One region of the Saccharothrix stipae genome, then DNA from elsewhere that is predicted to be linked to it. Evidence: riboswitches for the same ligand, from Rfam matches in the RefSeq annotation. Region 1 holds a riboswitch; each other region holds the start of a gene.
What was found. A riboswitch is a leader RNA that binds a small molecule or an ion and turns the genes downstream of it on or off. The one in region 1 is predicted to bind S-adenosylmethionine.

Region 1 (5,638 bases):
GGCCATCGCGATGGCCGTCAACGCGGGCGTCGACATGGCGATGGAGCCCTCCAACGCGGCGGAGTTCACCGCGGGCGTGCTCGCGGGCGTGCGCGGCGGGGCGATCCCCGGCAAGCGGATCGACCAGGCCGTGCGGCGCATCCTGAAGCTCAAGTTCGACCTCGGGCTGTTCGAGAAGCCGTTCGTGGACGTCGAGAAGGCCGACTCGATCGTGAACGGGGCGGACCGGGCGCTGGCCCGTCAGGCGGCGGCGGAGGGCACCGTGCTGCTGCGCAACGACGGCGTGCTGCCCCTGTCGACCAACGCGCGCAAGGTCGTGGTGACCGGTGACTCGGCCGACTCCGTGCCCAGGCAGCTCGGCGGCTGGACGGTCGGTTGGCAGGGCGTGCCCGGCGGGTCCCCGATGCCGCCGACGGTGACGGTGCTGCAGGGCATCCGGGCGGTCGCGCCGGCGACGAACGTGGTGAGCGCGCCGACGCAGGCCGACGCGGTGGCGCAGGCCGGTGACGCGGACGCGGTGGTCGTGGTGCTCGGTGAGGACCCGGGCGCGGAGGGTGAGGCGGACACCGAGGAGCCCGTGTTGACCGCCGAGCAGCAGGGCCTGGTCGACGCGGTGCGGGCGACCGGCAAGCCGGTCGTGGTCGTGCTGCTGACCGGTCGGCCGCAGGTGCTGGGCACGGTGGCGGACGCCCCGGCGCTGGTCGCCGGCTGGCTGCCCGGCTCCGAGGGCGGCTCCGCGATCGCCGACGTGCTGTTCGGCGCGGTGAACCCGAGCGGGAAGCTGCCCGTGTCGTGGCCCAAGACGGTCGGTGACCAGCCGTTCTCCTACGACCAGGTGCGCGGCGCGAACACCTCGCCCAGCTCGGCCTACGACCCGGCGTTCGCGTTCGGGCACGGTCTGTCGTACACGACGTTCACCACGTCCGCGCCGAAGGTCGCGTCGGCCGAGGTGCGGCGGGACGAGCGGGTGAAGGTGTCGGTGACCGTGGCCAACACCGGCGCGCGGGACGGCACGCTCGTCGTGCCGGTGTACGTGCACCAGCCGGTGAGCAAGGTGCTGACGCCGCCGCAGCGCCTGGTCGGCTTCACCCGGGTGGCGTTGAAGGCGGGTGAGCAGCGGGCGGTCGAGGTCTCGTTCGACGTCAAGCGCCTCGCGGTGACCCCCGGTGACGTGGACGGCGCGGACAAGCCGGAGGTGGCCAAGGGCGCCTACGAGGTCGTGGTCGGCGACGGGAGGGCTCGATTCACGGTGCGGTGAGCTGCCCTGATATCCTTCTCGGCCGTACCCGCGCGGCATTCCGCTGTGGAGGAAAACCGCCCCTCGTGGGCGGAGCCGGTGACAAGCGCGGTGCGACTCCGAGACCGAGGAAAAGGTGGCTTTCGCGTGGCGAACATCAAGTCCCAGATGAAGCGGATCAAGACGAACGAGAAGGCGCGCCTGCGCAACAAGGCCGTCAAGTCGTCGCTCAAGACCGCCATCCGCAAGTTCCGTGAGGCCGCCGAGGCCGGTGACAAGGAGAAGGCGACCGTGCTGGCGCGGGAGGCTTCCCGCAAGCTGGACAAGGCCGTCACCAAGGGCGTGATCCACGCCAACCAGGCCGCCAACAAGAAGTCGGCGCTGGCGCGGCGCGCCAACCAGATCTGATCTGGTCTCACGCCAAGGCGCCGCCCACCCCACGCGGGGTGGGCGGCGCTTGTGCTTGCCCCGGCGCTTCCGGCAGTCGGCTCGACCTCCCGCAGCCGGTCGAGCGGCCCAGCCCTCCGACAGCCGGCTCAGCCCCTGCAACCGGTCGGATGGCCCGGCTACCGGCAGCAGATCGGGCGGCCCAAGCCTCCGGCAGTCGGCTCGCCCCGGGCAGTCGACTCGGCTTCCGGTACCCAGGTGGCCCCGGTCTTCGGTAGTCGGCTCGGCCTCCGGCGATCCGTAAGCGGCTCGGCGTCCGGCGGTCGGTCAGCGTCGGCCGTGGGCGGCGACGATTTTCAGCACTGCGCGTTCCAGGGCGTAGCCGGAGTCCGCTGCGACACCCTTGACGTCGGCGTTCAGGTCGGCGACCACCGTCATCGCCGCCGCGAGACCACGGTCCTCCCAGCCGCGCGACTGGCCCTGGGCCTTCTTGACCTTCCACGGCGGCATGCCCAGTTCGCCCGCCAGCTTGAACGGGTCGCCCCGGCCCACCGCGGACACCCGCGCGATCGTGCGCACCGCGTCGGCCAGCGCGTCGGCGACCAGCACGTGCGGCACCCCGAGCTGGATCGCCCACCGCAACGCCTCCAGCGCACCGGCCCGGTCGCCCATCACGGCCTTCTCGGCGACCGCGAACCCGGTCACCTCGGCCCGGCCGCGGTGGTAGCGGCGGACCGCCTCGGCGTCGACCTTGCCGCCGGTGTCGGCGACGAGCTGCGAGGCCGCCGCCGCCAACTCGCGCAGGTCCGACCCCACCGCCTCGATCAGCGCGGCCACCGCCTCCGGATCGGCCTTGCCACCGCCGGCCGAACGGATCTCGTTGCGCACGAACGCTTCCCGGTCCGCCGCCTTGGTGATCTTGGGGCACTCGGTGACCCGGGCACCCGCCTTGCGCAGCGCGGCGGGCAGGTCCTTGGCCACCTTGCTACGCCCGCCGCCGCTGTGGACGACGACCACCGTGACCCCGTCCGCCGGGGCCTTGGCGTAGGCGATCACCGCGTCGGCGATCTCCTTGCCGCACTCCTGGGCGGCCTCCAGCGCGACCACGCGGCCCTCGGCGAACAGCGACGGGCTGACCAGTTCGGCCAGCTCAGGAGGCGTGAGATCGGTCACGCGGACGCGCGTCAGGTCGGCCTGCGGATCGGCTTTGCGCGCCGTCGCCAGCGCACCGCGCACCGCGCGCTCGACCAGCAACTCCTCCTCGCCGACGATCAGGTGCACGGCGTCGGGCGTGTCTGCGGGCGAACTCACGGCGCGATCCTCCCACGCCCGTCCGACGTCCGGATGGTGGACGTCTCTGGCTGCGGGTCGGGATCGTGACGTAAGTTGGCCGCACAACTGAATACCGCTCATCCAGAGGGGCAGAGGGATCGGCCCGAAGAAGCCCCGGCAACCCGTCGCACAGCGTCCGCTGGCGACCACGGTGCCAATTCCGACCCGCGACGCGCGGGAAAGATGAGGAGATACCTCGCGATGACTGCTGTCAGTGTGCCCTCCGCCACCACCTCCTTCGACCTCGGTCCCGCTCGCGCGCTGTCGTGTCGCGAATGCGGCCACGAGACGCCGCTCGCCGCCGAATACGCCTGTCTGGAGTGTTTCGGGCCGCTGGAAGTGGCCTACGACTTCGGCCCGATCCGCCGCGAGGACATCGAGGCGGGCCCCCGGTCGATCTGGCGCTACCGCGGCCTGCTCCCCGTGCCGACCACCGTCGAGTCGCACCCCAACACCAACCCCGGCGGCACCCGCCTGGTCGAGGCCGACCGCCTCGCCAAGGCCCTGGGCGTGCGCAAGGTCTGGGTGAAGGACGACACCGGCAACCCGACCCACTCGTTCAAGGACCGCGTCGTCGGCGTCGCCCTCGCCGCCGCCCGCGAGCTGGGCTTCAAGGTCCTGGCCTGCCCCTCCACCGGCAACCTGGCCAACGCCGTGGCCGCCGCCGCGGCCCGTGCGGGCTGGCAGTCGGTGGTCCTGGTGCCCTCCTCCCTGGAGCAGGCGAAGATCCTCATGACCGCCGTGTACGGCGGCGACCTGATCACCGTCGACGGCAACTACGACGACGTGAACCGGCTGGCGCAGGAGTTGGCCGCCGAGCACGAGGACTGGGCGTTCGTCAACGTCAACGTCCGCCCCTACTACGCCGAGGGCTCCAAGACGCTCGGGTACGAGGTCGCCGAACAGCTCGGCTGGCGGCTGCCCGACCAGATCGTCGTGCCCATCGCGTCCGGCTCCCAGTTGACCAAGGTCGACAAGGCCTTCCGGGAGTTCGGCACCCTGGGCCTGGTCGAACAGACCCCGTACCGCGTGTTCGGCGCGCAGGCCACCGGCTGCTCCCCCGTCTCGGCCGCCTTCAAGGCGGGCCACGACGTGGTCAGCCCGGTCCGCCCGGACACCATCGCCCGGTCGCTGGCGATCGGCGCCCCCGCCGACGGCCCCTACGTGCTGGACGCCGTCCGCCGCACCAACGGTGCGATCGAGGACGTCACCGACGACGAGGTCGTGGAGGGCATCCGCCTGCTGGCCCAGACCGAGGGCATCTTCGCCGAGACCGCGGGCGGCGTCACCGTCGCGACCGCGAAGAAGCTCATCGAGACCGGCCAACTGGACCCGGACGGCGAGACGGTGCTCCTGATCACCGGCGACGGCCTCAAGACCCTGGACGCCCTGGGCGACCGGGTCGGCCCCCGCGCCAACGTCCCGCCGTCGGCCGAGGCCGTGCTCAAGGCCCTCCAGGACTGACCCGCCCGCCGGGCGGCGACCGGTCAGGCGTCGCCCGGCGGACCCCGGCCACCGGCCCTGGCGGTCGAGGTGGCGATCGGGGCGGCCGCCGCGCGGTCTCCATCACAGCGCGGTTCCCATCACAGCGCGATCCCGGACGAGCGGAGCCAGCCGGTCCGGGGGAAGGCGGCCAGTTCGGGCAGCACGTGCGGCCCCACCGGTTCGGTCACCACGCGCCAGGCGGTGAGCATCTGGGGCCAAGGGCGTTTCTCCTTCTCCTGGTTGTAGCGCTCGGCGTGCCACTCCTCCGGCGGGATGGTCAGGTCGGCGTCGAACAGCGCGTCCGCGACCAGCCGGTAGGCGGTGTTCGCGGAGGGGACCTGCGCCATGCGGATCACACCGGTGGCGGTGGCCCTGGCGACGATGCCCCGGTCGCCACCGGGCAGGTCCTCGCACACGTAGTAGGTGAAAGCGGGCCGGAGTTCGTCGCGCGGCCACGGTTCGGCGGTGTAGCCGGGCTGCCACAACGCCCACGCCACCGCGCGGTTGCCGCCTCGCGGCGACCAGCCTGAGTGCAATCGGATCCAGACGTCGTTCCTCATGGTCGTCCTCCCCTTGTCCGTTGTCGGGTGGGCCGCCGCCCCTGCGGGCGACCCGCGGCCCGTCCGGGCCTGCCAGCACGGCGGTGTCGCCGTCCCGGTCCGTGCGCAGCACCAGCGCGCCTCGGCTGGTCAACGCGTCGACCAGCACCCCGCTGGGGTGGCCGTAGCGGTTGCCCGCGCCGACGCTCACCAGGGCGATCCGCGGCTGGACCGCCGCGAGGAACGCCGGTGACGAGTACCGCGAGCCGTGGTGCGGCACCTTGAGCACGTCGGCCCGCAGGTCCACGTGCCCGCCGAGCAGGTCCGCCTGCCCGGCCAGCTCGATGTCGCCGGTCAGCAGCACCCGCCCGGCCGCAGTGGTGGCCCGCAGCACCAGCGACGCGTCGTTGACCGCCGTGTTCGCCTCACCCACCGGGCCCGCGCGCGGACCCAGCACGTCGAGTTGCAGACCCGGCCAGCTCAGCCGCTGCCCGACGCCCATCTCGACCACGCGGACCCCCGCCGTCCGCGCCCGTTCCCTCACCTCCTCCCAAGCCCACTCCGGCTGCCTCGACGGCCCCACCGCCACCGCGCCCACACCCCGCTCCGCCATCACCGCGGCCAACCCGCCCACGTGGTCGGCGTGCAGGTGGCTGAG
Region 2 (5,638 bases), on a different contig from region 1:
GCGAGGTCGGCGAGCAGATCGTCACCTACCGCGTGACGGTGAAGAACGGTGCCGAGGTCGGCCGCGAGAAGCTGGGCGCGAAGGTCACCAAGGAGCCGAAGCCGAAGAAGGTCAAGGTCGGCACCAAGCTCCCGCCCGACGGCGAGGTCTGGGACCGGCTCGCCCAGTGCGAGGCGACCGGCAACTGGGCCATCAACACCGGCAACGGCTACTACGGCGGCCTGCAGTTCAACAAGAGCACCTGGGACGCCTACGGCGGCGCCCAGTACGCCGCGTACCCGCACCAGGCGACCCGCGAGCAGCAGATCGCCGTGGCCACCAAGCTGCGCGACGCCCGCGGCGGCTACTCCGCCTGGCCCCACTGCCGCTCGAAGCTGGGCCTGCCGTAATTTTGGCGCCGCCTCCGGCGTCGCGGCTCGGTCGCCTGGAAGTCGACCGCGCGCGGTAGCTCCGTTGGTGGCAGTGGAGAATGGGGCTCGTGACTGAGGATTCGACGACGGCCGGGTCGGGGAGCCACCTCCTCGGCCCGGCCGACGTCCGTCGGCTGGCCGCCGAGCTGGACATCCGCCCCACGAAGAAGCTGGGGCAGAACTTCGTGCACGACCCGAACACGGTGCGGCGCATCGTGGCGGCGGCCGACCTGCGCCCGGACGACGTGGTGCTGGAGGTCGGCCCCGGGCTGGGCTCGCTGACGTTGGCGTTGCTGCCCTCCTGCCGGGCGCTGGTGGCCGTGGAGATCGACGGGGTGCTGGCCGACCGCCTGCCCGTCACCGTGGCCGAGCGCGCGCCCCAGCTGGCCGACCGCCTGTCGGTCGTGCACGAGGACGCGATGCGCGTCACGGCGTCCCAGCTGCCCGTGGCACCGACGGCGTTGGTGGCGAACCTGCCGTACAACGTGGCCGTGCCCGTGGTGCTGCACCTGCTGGCCGTGCTGCCGTCGTTGCGCACCGGCCTGGTGATGGTGCAGTCCGAGGTCGCCGACCGGATGGCCGCCGGTCCCGGCAGCAAGGTCTACGGCGTGCCCAGCGTGAAGCTCGCCTGGTACGCGGACGCCCGCCGGGCCGGTCCGGTGCCGCGCTCGGTGTTCTGGCCGGTGCCCAACGTCGACTCCGCGCTGGTCGCGTTCGAGCGGCACGAGCCGTTGTCCACTGTGGACCAGAAGCAGCTGTTCTCCTTGGTGGACGCGGCTTTCGCGCAACGGCGCAAGATGCTGCGCGGTGCGTTGGCCGGGTGGGCGGGCTCCGCCGCCGAGGCGCAACGGCTGCTCGTCGCCGCGGGCGTGGACCCGGCGGTGCGGGGCGAACAACTGGCCGTCGGTGACTTCATCCGGATAGCCGAGGTCGCTTCCGCTCGGTAGTCGATGATCTTTCGGCCGAAAGTGTGATTTGCCGGACGATCCGGTTACAGGCTTGCGTCAGCCGGGTTCGGTCAGGTCTACTCGTGGTGCCATCCCGAGCGGCTGAGAGACCTGGCTCTACGACGCCGCAGCAACCACCCCCCACGGGGCAGGTGCTTCAGCCAGGATCGATGGAGGATCACGTGCCCAGGATGCGAACGCTCACCCGCCGGCGGGTCGTCGACCACGGCCGCCGCACGTCGTCAGCCTGTCGCAGCTGCCGCTAGCAGCACTAGGCGCCTTCGAATCCTCGCGTCCTTACTTCAGGACACCCTTCTGAGCTGAGCCGTCGGTCACGCACGCCATGAGCGTGCGCTGCCGCATGCAGTCGTGGAGCGAAACGTGATCACTGTCGAGAACCTCACCAAGACCTTCCCCGGGAGTACCGGGCAGGTTCGCGCGCTGGACGGCGTGAACCTGGACGTCGCCGCCGGCACCGTCCTCGGCGTCGTCGGCCCCAGCGGCGCGGGCAAGTCCACCCTGGCCCGGTGCGTCGCGCTCCTGGAGCGCCCCGACAGCGGCGCGATCCGCGTCGACGGCACCGACCTCGTCTCCCTCGACGGCACCGCGCTGCGGGCCGCCCGCCGGCAGATCGGCGTTGTGCCGCAAGGGGATTCGCTGCTGCGCCAGCGCACCGCCGCGGGCAACGTCGCGCTGCCGCTGGAGGCCGCGGGCGTGGCCGGTCCGCAGCGCCGCACCCGGGTCGCCGAACTCCTCGACCTCGTGGGCCTCACCGACAAGGCCGGCTCGTACCCCGACCAGCTCTCCGGCGGCCAGCGCCAGCGGATCGCGGTCGCGCGGGCGCTCGCCGCGTCGCCGTCGGTGCTGCTGGCCGACGAGCCGACCTCCGCGCTCGACCCCGACACCACCGGCTCGGTGCTCACCGTGCTGGACCGGGCGCGGGCCGAGCTCGGCGTGACGGTGCTCGTGGTCACGCACGACATGGGCGTGGTCCGCCGGATCTGCGACGACGTCGCGGTGCTGGAGGACGGCCGGGTGGTGGAGCACGGCAGGGTGCTCGACCTGGTGTCCGACGCGGCCAGCCGCACCGCCGCGTCGCTGCTGCCCGCCGTGGACCAGAACCCGGTGGCGGAGGCCTCGTTCGACCGGGTCGCGGACGTCGTGCTGATCGGCTTCGCCGCCGTCGGCGCGCTGCTGCCCGAGGTGACCAGCCGGTTCGGCGTCGAGCTGAACCTGCTGGGCGGCGGTCTGACCAGGCTGGGGGAGACCCCGGTCGCACGCTTCCGCGTCGGCCTGAAGGGCGAGCGCGCGGACTCGGCGCTGGAGTGGATCTCGGAGGCGGGCGGCTCGGTGCGACGGACCCTCTCGGGTCCGCAGGGAGTAGCTGCGTGAGGTCGGCAACACCCTGGTCCATCGTGTTCGACGACGTGCTGGTCGCCACCGGCGAGACGTTGTACATGGTGGTCGTCTCCACCCTGATCGCCGTTCTGCTCGGTGCGCCCGTCGGCATCTGGCTTCAGCTCACCGCCCCCGGTGGGCTGAAGCCCCGGCCGGTGGCGCACAAGGTGCTCGGGTTCGTCGTGGACCTGGGCCGCTCCATGCCGTTCCTGGTGCTGCTGGTGGTGCTCACCTCGCTGACCAGGCTGCTGCTCGGCAGCACCATCGGACCCACGGCGGCCATCGTGCCGCTGGCCGTCGGCGCGATCCCGTTCGTCGGCAGGCTGGTCCAGAACGTGCTGGCCGAGGTGCACGTGTCGGTGGTCGAGGCGGCCGTCACCACCGGGTCGTCCACCCTGCGGATCGTGCGCAGCGTGCTGCTGCGCGAGTCGTTGCCCGCGCTGGTCAACGCCATCGGCGTGACCGCGATCGCGCTGCTGGGCTACTCGGCGATGGCCGGGGTGGTCGGCGGCGGCGGGCTCGGCGACCTCGCCGTGCGCATGGGCTACCAGCGGTTCAACGACCGCTACCTGTGGAGCACGGTCGTCGTGCTGGCGATCGTGGCCACCGCGATCCAGTTCACGACCAACCGCGTGGCCCGCGGTGTCGACCGCCGCCGCACCGCGTCCGTCTGACGTTCGGGTTTTTCTCAGCGCTGCTTTCTCTCACTTCTGGTTTTCTCTCACCTCTAAGGAATGAAATGCGTATTCGTGCTGCCCTGCTGGCCGTGCTGCTGACCGCGGTGGGCTGCGGTAGTGGCGACACCGGCGCCGCTTCCGACCCGAACGCGGCGCTGAAGGTCGGCGTGAGCCCCGTCCCGCACGCCCAGGTGCTGCGGTACGTCGCGGACAACCTGGCCGCGGCGAAGGGCTTGAAGATCGAGGTGGTGGAGTTCACCGACTACGTGCAGCCGAACACGGCGCTGGTGGACGGGTCGCTGGACGCGAACTACTTCCAGACCGTGCCGTACCTGGACACGTTCAAGGCGGAGAGCGGCGCGTCGCTGGAGTGGATCGGGCCGGTGCACATCGAACCGCTGGGCGTGTACTCGAAGAAGCACAAGTCGCTGGCCGACCTGCCGTCGGGCGCCCGGGTCGCGGTGGCCAACGACGCGACGAACGAGGCGCGCGGGCTGAAGCTGCTCCAGGACAACGGGCTGATCAAGGTCACGCCGGGCGCGGAGAAGACGGCGACCATCCGGGACATCGCGGAGAACCCGCGCGGGCTGGAGTTCGTCGAGCTGGAGGCGGCGCAGCTGCCGCGTTCGCTGGACGACACGGACGCGTCCGTGGTGAACGGCAACTACGCCATCGACGCCGGCTTGAAGCCCGCGTCCGACGCGTTGGCGCTGGAGAAGGCGGAGGGCAACCCGAACGCGAACGGCCTGGTCACGCGGGCCGAGCTGAAGGACGACCCGCGCGTGCGCGACCTGCTGGCCCTGCTCCAGTCGCAGGAGGTCAAGGACTACATCAAGCAGACCTTCGCCGGCTCCGTCCTCGCCGTCTAACCACCCGAGCCCCCGCGTGTCCTACCTCCAGAACACGCGTGTCCTACCTCCAGAACGCGAGAGTCCTACGTTCGGAACGCGAGAGTCCTACGTTCAGGACGCGAGAGTCCTACGTTCAGGACGCGAGAGTCCTACGTTCGGAGTGCGTGAGTCCTACGTTCAGGACGCGAGAGTCCTACGTTCGCGTTGGGAGAGTCCTACGTTCAGGGACCCTGAGTTCAACGCTCAGGACGAAAGACCAAGAGCGTCCTCGCCGGACGGGCAGATCAGCAGGATGACGGGGATGGCACCGTCGGTGCGGCTGCGTCGTGGGTCGGGTTTCGTGTCATCCCGCCGACCTCCACAAGGGCAACCACACGTGTCAAGGGGGCGGTTCCAGCCTCAGGTGCGGTAGGGCTGGAAGCGCCCCCTTGACACGCGCGGTAGGGCTGCGCCAGGTCGGCGGGATGACACGAAGCCCTTCTTTTGGTGTTGGAGGGCGTTCCGTCGCAGGTCAGGGGTCGGTAGGAGCGGGCAACCCGGAAACGCCCGTAGGCTTCATGGCGTGCTCGCAGTCGTCCCGCCCCCGGTCACCGTCCGCGTCCCGGCCAAGGTCAACCTGCACCTGGCCGTAGGCGACTCGCGCGCGGACGGGTACCACGACCTGGTGACGATCTTCCAGGCCTTGTCGCTGACCGACGAGGTGACCGTCGCCATCGCCGACGACCCCGGTGTCGAAGTGCACGGCGAGGGCGCCGACTCGGTGCCCACCGGCGCGTCCAACCTGGCGTGGCGCGCGGTGCGGGTGCTGGCCCAGCACGTCGGGCGCGACCCCGAGGACCCGAAGGTCCGGGTGGTGATCCGCAAGTCCATCCCGGTCGCGGGCGGTATGGCGGGTGGCAGCGCGGACGCGGCGGCGACGCTGGTCGGTCTGGCCGGGCTGTGGCGGTTGGAGATCAGTCGGGACGAGTTGGCCGGCCTGGCGGGCAAGATCGGCGCGGACGTCCCGTTCGCCATCTACGGCGGCACGGCGCTCGGCACCGACCGGGGTGACCGGATCGTGCCCGTGCTGTCCCGGCACACGTTCCACTGGGTGCTGGCGTTCGACCGGAGGGGCCTGTCCACCCCGGAGGTGTTCGACGAGCTGGACCGGCTGCGCGCCGACGGTGACCCGCCCCGCGTGGGTGAGGCGGAGGCGGTGCTCGAAGGGCTGGCGTCCGGCGACCCGCGCCAGCTCGCGCTGCTCCTCGGCAACGACCTGCAGGCCGCCGCCGTCTCCCTGCGCCCGAACCTGCGCCGCACGCTGCGCGCGGGCGTGAACGCGGGCGCGTTGGCCGGCATGGTGTCCGGTTCCGGGC
Region 3 (5,638 bases), on a different contig from region 1:
CGGCTGAACGACTGCACCCGGGTGGTGAACCCGGCGGCGTCCAACTTGGACTTGACCCAGTTCACCGAGGCCAGGTAGCCGGGACGGCCGTGCGCCCGGTTGCCGCCGTTGGCGTTGGCGATGGCCTGGAACTGGGTGAGGTCGGCCTGGACGGCGGACACCGGGATGTTCGGCCCGGCCAGGACGCGCGGTGGCGCGGCGGTGGCCGAGCCGAGGCCGGAGCCCAGGAGCACGCCGGTGGTGACCAGCGCGGTGGAGATCGTTCGCAACTTCACGGTTTCTCCCGCAGGGTGTGGAGGTGACCGGGGCGGCGGACCCGTTCGTCAACGTGCACGGTTCGACGTGGTTCGCGCTAGGGGCGTTCGGCTGGTGACGCCGCGTGGGTTGCCGGATTCGTCCATTTCGGTGTCGCCGGGGAGAATGACCCCGTCGAGTGATGCAGCGGGGACGACGGCCTGGAGGTCGAGTGGGCGGTGTGACGGGCTACCTGGGCATCGCCGCCGGCGTTCTGCTGCTCTCGGTCATCGCGGTGAGGGTGTCGATCAGGCTCGGTCTGCCGTCCCTCCTGCTCTACCTCGGCATCGGCCTGCTGCTCGGCGAGGCCGTGCTCGGCATCCAGTTCGAGGACGCCGACCTGACCCGTTCGCTGGGCACCGTCGCGCTCGTGCTGATCCTCACCGAGGGCGGGCTGACCACCCGGTGGAGCGCGGTGAAGCCCGCGCTGGGCCTGGGCATCGCGCTGTCCACGGTGGCCGTCGGCGTGAGCATCGCGGTCACCGGGTTCGCGCTGCACTTCCTGCTGGACATGGACTGGCGCACCGCCCTGCTGTGGGGCGCGGTGCTGTCGTCCACCGACGCGGCGGCGGTGTTCAGCGTGCTGCGCGGGGTGGGGGTGCGCAAGCGGCTCATCGGCGCGCTCGAACTGGAGTCCGGCATCAACGACGCGCCGGTGTACATCGCCGTCGTGCTGCTCGCCGCGCCCGACCCGATCACGTGGACCGCGCCGTTGCTGATGGGCTACGAGCTCGTCGCGGGCGGGGTGATCGGGATCGTGCTCGGCTGGGTCGGCGGCGTGGGGCTGCGCCGGGCCGCGCTGCCCGCCACCGGCCTGTACCCGCTGGCCACGGTCGCCGTGTGCCTGCTCGCCTACACCGTCGGCGACCTGGCGCACGCGTCCGGCTTCCTCGCCGTCTACATCGCCGCCCTCGTGCTCGGCAACGCCCGCCTGCCGCACCGGGCGGACACCCTGTCGTTCGCCGAGGGGTTGGGCTGGATCGCGCAGATCGGGCTGTTCGTGCTGCTCGGCCTGTACGCCTCACCGGGACGCCTGCTCGACGTGCTGGTGCCCGCGCTGGTCGCGGGGGCGGTGCTGGTGCTGCTGGCCCGCCCGCTGTCGGTGCTGTGCGCGGCGCTGCCGTTCCGGGTGCCGTGGCGCGAACAGGTGTTCGTCTCGTGGTCGGGGCTGCGCGGCGCGGTGCCGATCGTGTTCGCGCTGATCCCGCTGATCCAGGGCGTGCCGGGTGCGCAGCGGCTGGTGGACGCGGTGTTCGTGCTGGTGGTGGTGCTGACCGTGGTGCAGGGCACGAGCCTGCCGTGGCTGGCCAAGTGGCTCGGGCTGGTCAAGTCCGGGGAGGCGCACGAGGTGCAGGTCGACTCGTCGGCGCTGGACGAGCTGGGCGCGGAACTCCTCCAGGTCCGCATCCAGCCCGGCTCCAAGCTGCACGGCGTGTACCTGTCGGAGCTGCGGCTGCCGCCCGGCTCCTCGGTCAGCCTCGTGGTGCGCGACGACAACGGCTTCACCCCGCAGCCGACGACCCGGTTGCAGGAGCACGACCAGCTGCTGGTGGTGTGCACCGAGGCCATGCGCACGGCGACCGAGCAGCGCATCCGGGCGGTCGACCGGGCGGGCCGGTTCGCCCGCTGGAAGGGCGACGTCGGCCTGCCCTGACGCTCCCAGGATGTGAACCGGACTCGACGCGGGCGCGCGGTCCGGGTTACCTTCGCTCCGAAGGTCATGAGTGCCAGCGCGAAGCCCAGGCTCGCTGGCCGGCAACCCTCCTACCGCGGTGGGGTGCCCCTGGTGAGGACCTGGCCGGCGCGCAGGGCGTCCGGCAAGCGCGGGCTCCCTCTCCGGCGGGGTCCCGGACCCCCGGAGGGCGTCATGACGATCGCAGTTCCCCGCACCAGCACCGTTGCCCGGCCGGAGAAGCCGGCACTGCCGCGCGTGGTCGGCGCGTCGCTGCGCGTGCCGCTGGTCACCGGTGAGCGCGTCGAGTACGCCAACCTCGACCACGCGGCCAGCGCGCCGTGCCTGGAGCAGGTCCGCGACGCGGTGGACGAGGTGCTGCCCTGGTACGCCAGCGTGCACCGGGGCGCGGGCTTCGCCTCGCAGGTCAGCACCCGGGTCTACGAGCAGGCCCGCACGTCGGTCCGCCGGTTCCTCAACGCCCGCGGCACCGACGCCGTGGTGTTCACCCGCAACACCACCGACGCGCTGAACCTGCTGGCCAGGAGCCTGCCCAAGCACACGGCCGTGACCCTGTTCGACACCGAGCACCACGCCGCGCTGCTGCCGTGGCGCGGCCCGAACGTGCGTCGCCTGCGCACCCCCGACTCACCCGCCCAGGCGGTGCTGGAGCTGGACCGGGCGCTGCGCGAGGCGCCGGTCGGCCCGCGCCTGGTCGTGGTCACCGGGGCGTCCAACGTGACCGGCGAGCTCTGGCCGGTGGCCGAACTGGCGCGCGTGGCCCGCAGGCACGGCGCCCGGATCGCCCTGGACGCCGCCCAGCTCGCGCCGCACCGGCCGGTGGACGTGCGCGCGCTCGACGTCGACTACACCGTGCTGTCCGGGCACAAGGTCTACGCGCCGTTCGGCGCGGGCGTGCTGGTCGGCCGGTCGGACTGGTTGCAGGCCGCCGAGCCGTACCTGGTGGGCGGTGGTGCGACGGCCCGCGTCACCGACCACGGCGACCGGCTCGGCGTGGCCTGGTCGGCGGTGCCCGAGCGGCACGAGGCCGGCACCCCGAACGTGGTGGGCGTGCACGCGCTGGCCGTGGCGTGCGACGTGCTTGGCAGGCACTGGGAGCAGACCACCGAGCACGAGCGGGTGCTGCTGGCCAGGCTGCGGGCGGGCCTGCGGACCGTGCCGGGCGTGCACGAGCTGACGTTGTTCGGCTCGGACCAGGACCGGGTGGGTGTGGTGAGCTTCACCGTCGGCGGTCAGGACGCCGGTTACCTGGCTGCGGCGCTGTCCGCGGAGCACGGCATCGGTGTGCGCGACGGCGCGTTCTGCGCCCACGTTGCCGTGCACCGCCTCGCCCACGGCGAACGGGCGCTGCGTGCGTCGATCGGCCTGGGAACCACCGAGGAGCACGTGGACCGCTTCGTGGCCGCGCTGCGGGCGCTCGTCGTCGAGGGTTCGCGGTGGGAGTACGAACAGCGCGACGGCCGTTGGGTGCCGCTCAACGACCAGCGCGCGCTCCCGCCGTTCCTGCGCTGACCCCGATGCTGGACAATGGCCCGGTGAGCACCGATCCCAACACCGAGCCGGACACGCCGGACCAGCCGGACCAACCGCTGCCGAAGCGACGGGTCCTCCTGCTGGCGGTCATCGCGCCGCTGGTGTTGGCGCTCGACCTGGTCACCAAGATCCTCGCGGTGGAGCACCTGGAGGGGCGTGAGCCGATCGAGCTGCTCGGCGGCCTGCTCTACCTGCCGCTGATCCGCAACACCGGCGCCGCGTTCGGCCTGGCCGAGGGCTGGACGGTGATCCTCGCCCTGATCGCGTCCGGCGTGGTCGTGTTCATCCTGTGGATCGCGCGCCGGCTGCGGTCGGTCGGCTGGGCCATCGGCCTCGGCCTGGTCCTGGGCGGCGCGATGGGCAACCTGGCGGACCGGATCTTCCGCGGTCCCGGCCCGCTGCGCGGCGGCGTGGTCGACTTCATCTCGGTGCTCGACCCCTGGGGCAACTTCTTCCCGGTGTTCAACCTGGCCGACTCGGCCATCTGCGTGGGCGGCGGCGTGATCGTGCTGATGGCGCTGCTCCAGCGCGACTACGACGGCACCCGCGTGGAGAAGAAGCCCGGCACCCAGTCGGAGAAGAAGGCGGGCGCATGACCGGCGACTACCGGACCCTGCCCGTGCCGGACGGCTTGGACGGGATGCGGGTCGACGCCGGCCTGGCCAAGCTCCTCGGCCTGTCCCGCACGGTCGTGGCCGCGTTGACCGAATCGGGTGACGTCGTGCTCGACGGGCAGCCCGCGGGCAAGTCGGACCGCCTGATCGCGGGCTCCGTGCTGGAGGTCACCCTCCCCGAGCCCGAACGCCCGGTGCAGGTGCAGGCGGTGCCCGTGGAGGGCCTGATCGTCCTGCACGAGGACGACGACGTGATCGTGGTCGACAAGCCGGTCGGCGTGGCCGTGCACCCCAGCCCCGGCTGGACCGGTCCGACCGTAGTGGGCGGCCTGGCCGCGGCCGGGATCCGGATCGCCACGTCCGGCGCCGCCGAGCGGCAGGGCGTCGTGCACCGGCTGGACGTCGGCACGACCGGCGTCATGGTGGTGGCGAAGAGCGAGAGCGCTTACTCGGCGTTGAAGCACGCCTTCAAGGAGCGCACGGTCGACAAGCTCTACCACGCGCTCGTGCAGGGCCACCCGGACCCGATCAAGGGCACCATCGACGCCCCGATCGACCGGCACCCCAAGCACGACTACAAGTTCGCCGTGATGGCCAACGGCAAGCCGAGCATCACGCACTACGAGGTGGTCGAGGCCTTCCGGGCCGCGTCACTGCTCGACGTGCACCTCGAAACCGGTCGCACGCACCAGATCCGGGTCCACTTCTCCGCGCTGCGGCACCCGTGCGTCGGCGACCTGACCTACGGCGCCGACCCCGTGCTGGCCAAGCGCCTCGGCGTCACCCGGCAGTGGCTGCACGCCAGGACGTTGGGCTTCCACCACCCGGCCGACGGCCAGTGGGTGTCCTACACCAGCGAGTACCCGGACGACCTCTCCAGCGCGTTGGAACTGTTGCGGGCCGAGGGTTACTGACCGGTTCTGCTCGCAAGTCTTGCGCCCGTCGCGTGATGTGTGCCATATCGCTTTCCCTGGATCGTTTGTCTTGCGAAGCTTTTGACAGACGAGCGTGGGGGATGGCGGATGGACAGCAGAACCCGACTGGTGGCACTACTGGGCACGCTGTGCCTGCTCGGACCGCTCTCGATCGACACGTACCTGCCCGCGTTCCCGGCCATCGCGGGTGAGTTCGGCTCGACCGAGTCGCAGATCCAGCTGTCGCTGACCACGTTCATCATCGGCCTGTCGGTCGGGCAGCTGCTGGTGGGTCCGCTGTCGGACTCGTGGGGCAGGCGGCGGCCGCTGCTGTTCGGCATCGCGAGCTACGTCGTGGTCTCGCTCTTCTGCGCGGTCGCGCCGAGCGCCCTCGCGCTGTCCGGCCTGCGCCTGCTCCAGGGGCTCGGCGTGGCGGCCGGGTTCGTGGTGGCGATGGCGGTCGCGCGCGACCGGTTCGAAGGCCTGGCGATGGCGCGGTTCATGTCGCTGATGATGCTGGTCAACAGCCTGGGCCCGGTGGTGGCCCCGGTGCTGGGCGGCCAGCTGCTGCGGTTCACCAGCTGGCGCGG

Region 2: linked by a shared signal. The riboswitch ahead of ACYVLT_RS24255 (methionine ABC transporter ATP-binding protein) and the one ahead of thrC (threonine synthase) in region 1 are both predicted to bind S-adenosylmethionine.
Region 3: linked by a shared signal. The riboswitch ahead of ACYVLT_RS21490 (aminotransferase class V-fold PLP-dependent enzyme) and the one ahead of thrC (threonine synthase) in region 1 are both predicted to bind S-adenosylmethionine.

What each region holds. Positions count from the first base shown of each region.
Region 1 is NZ_BAAGTN010000005.1:370,691-376,328, forward strand. Features, by position in the region: gene ACYVLT_RS10655 (glycoside hydrolase family 3 N-terminal domain-containing protein) at 1-1,258, shown strand, start outside; gene rpsT (30S ribosomal protein S20) at 1,385-1,645, shown strand; gene holA (DNA polymerase III subunit delta) at 1,952-2,935, opposite strand; SAM riboswitch class I at 3,031-3,146, shown strand; gene thrC (threonine synthase) at 3,158-4,420, shown strand; partial or broken gene ACYVLT_RS10675 (DNA internalization-related competence protein ComEC/Rec2) at 5,021-5,638, opposite strand, start outside.
Region 2 is NZ_BAAGTN010000009.1:242,966-248,603, forward strand. Features, by position in the region: gene ACYVLT_RS24245 (transglycosylase family protein) at 1-389, shown strand, start outside; gene rsmA (16S rRNA (adenine(1518)-N(6)/adenine(1519)-N(6))-dimethyltransferase RsmA) at 479-1,357, shown strand; SAM riboswitch class I at 1,444-1,534, shown strand; gene ACYVLT_RS24255 (methionine ABC transporter ATP-binding protein) at 1,739-2,749, shown strand; gene ACYVLT_RS24260 (methionine ABC transporter permease) at 2,746-3,429, shown strand; gene ACYVLT_RS24265 (MetQ/NlpA family ABC transporter substrate-binding protein) at 3,495-4,301, shown strand; gene ACYVLT_RS24270 (4-(cytidine 5'-diphospho)-2-C-methyl-D-erythritol kinase) at 4,846-5,638, shown strand, end outside.
Region 3 is NZ_BAAGTN010000008.1:983,033-988,670, forward strand. Features, by position in the region: gene ACYVLT_RS21480 (M28 family metallopeptidase) at 1-275, opposite strand, end outside; gene ACYVLT_RS21485 (potassium/proton antiporter) at 476-1,948, shown strand; SAM riboswitch class IV at 2,011-2,124, shown strand; gene ACYVLT_RS21490 (aminotransferase class V-fold PLP-dependent enzyme) at 2,162-3,499, shown strand; gene lspA (signal peptidase II) at 3,523-4,116, shown strand; gene ACYVLT_RS21500 (RluA family pseudouridine synthase) at 4,113-5,048, shown strand; gene ACYVLT_RS21505 (multidrug effflux MFS transporter) at 5,157-5,638, shown strand, end outside.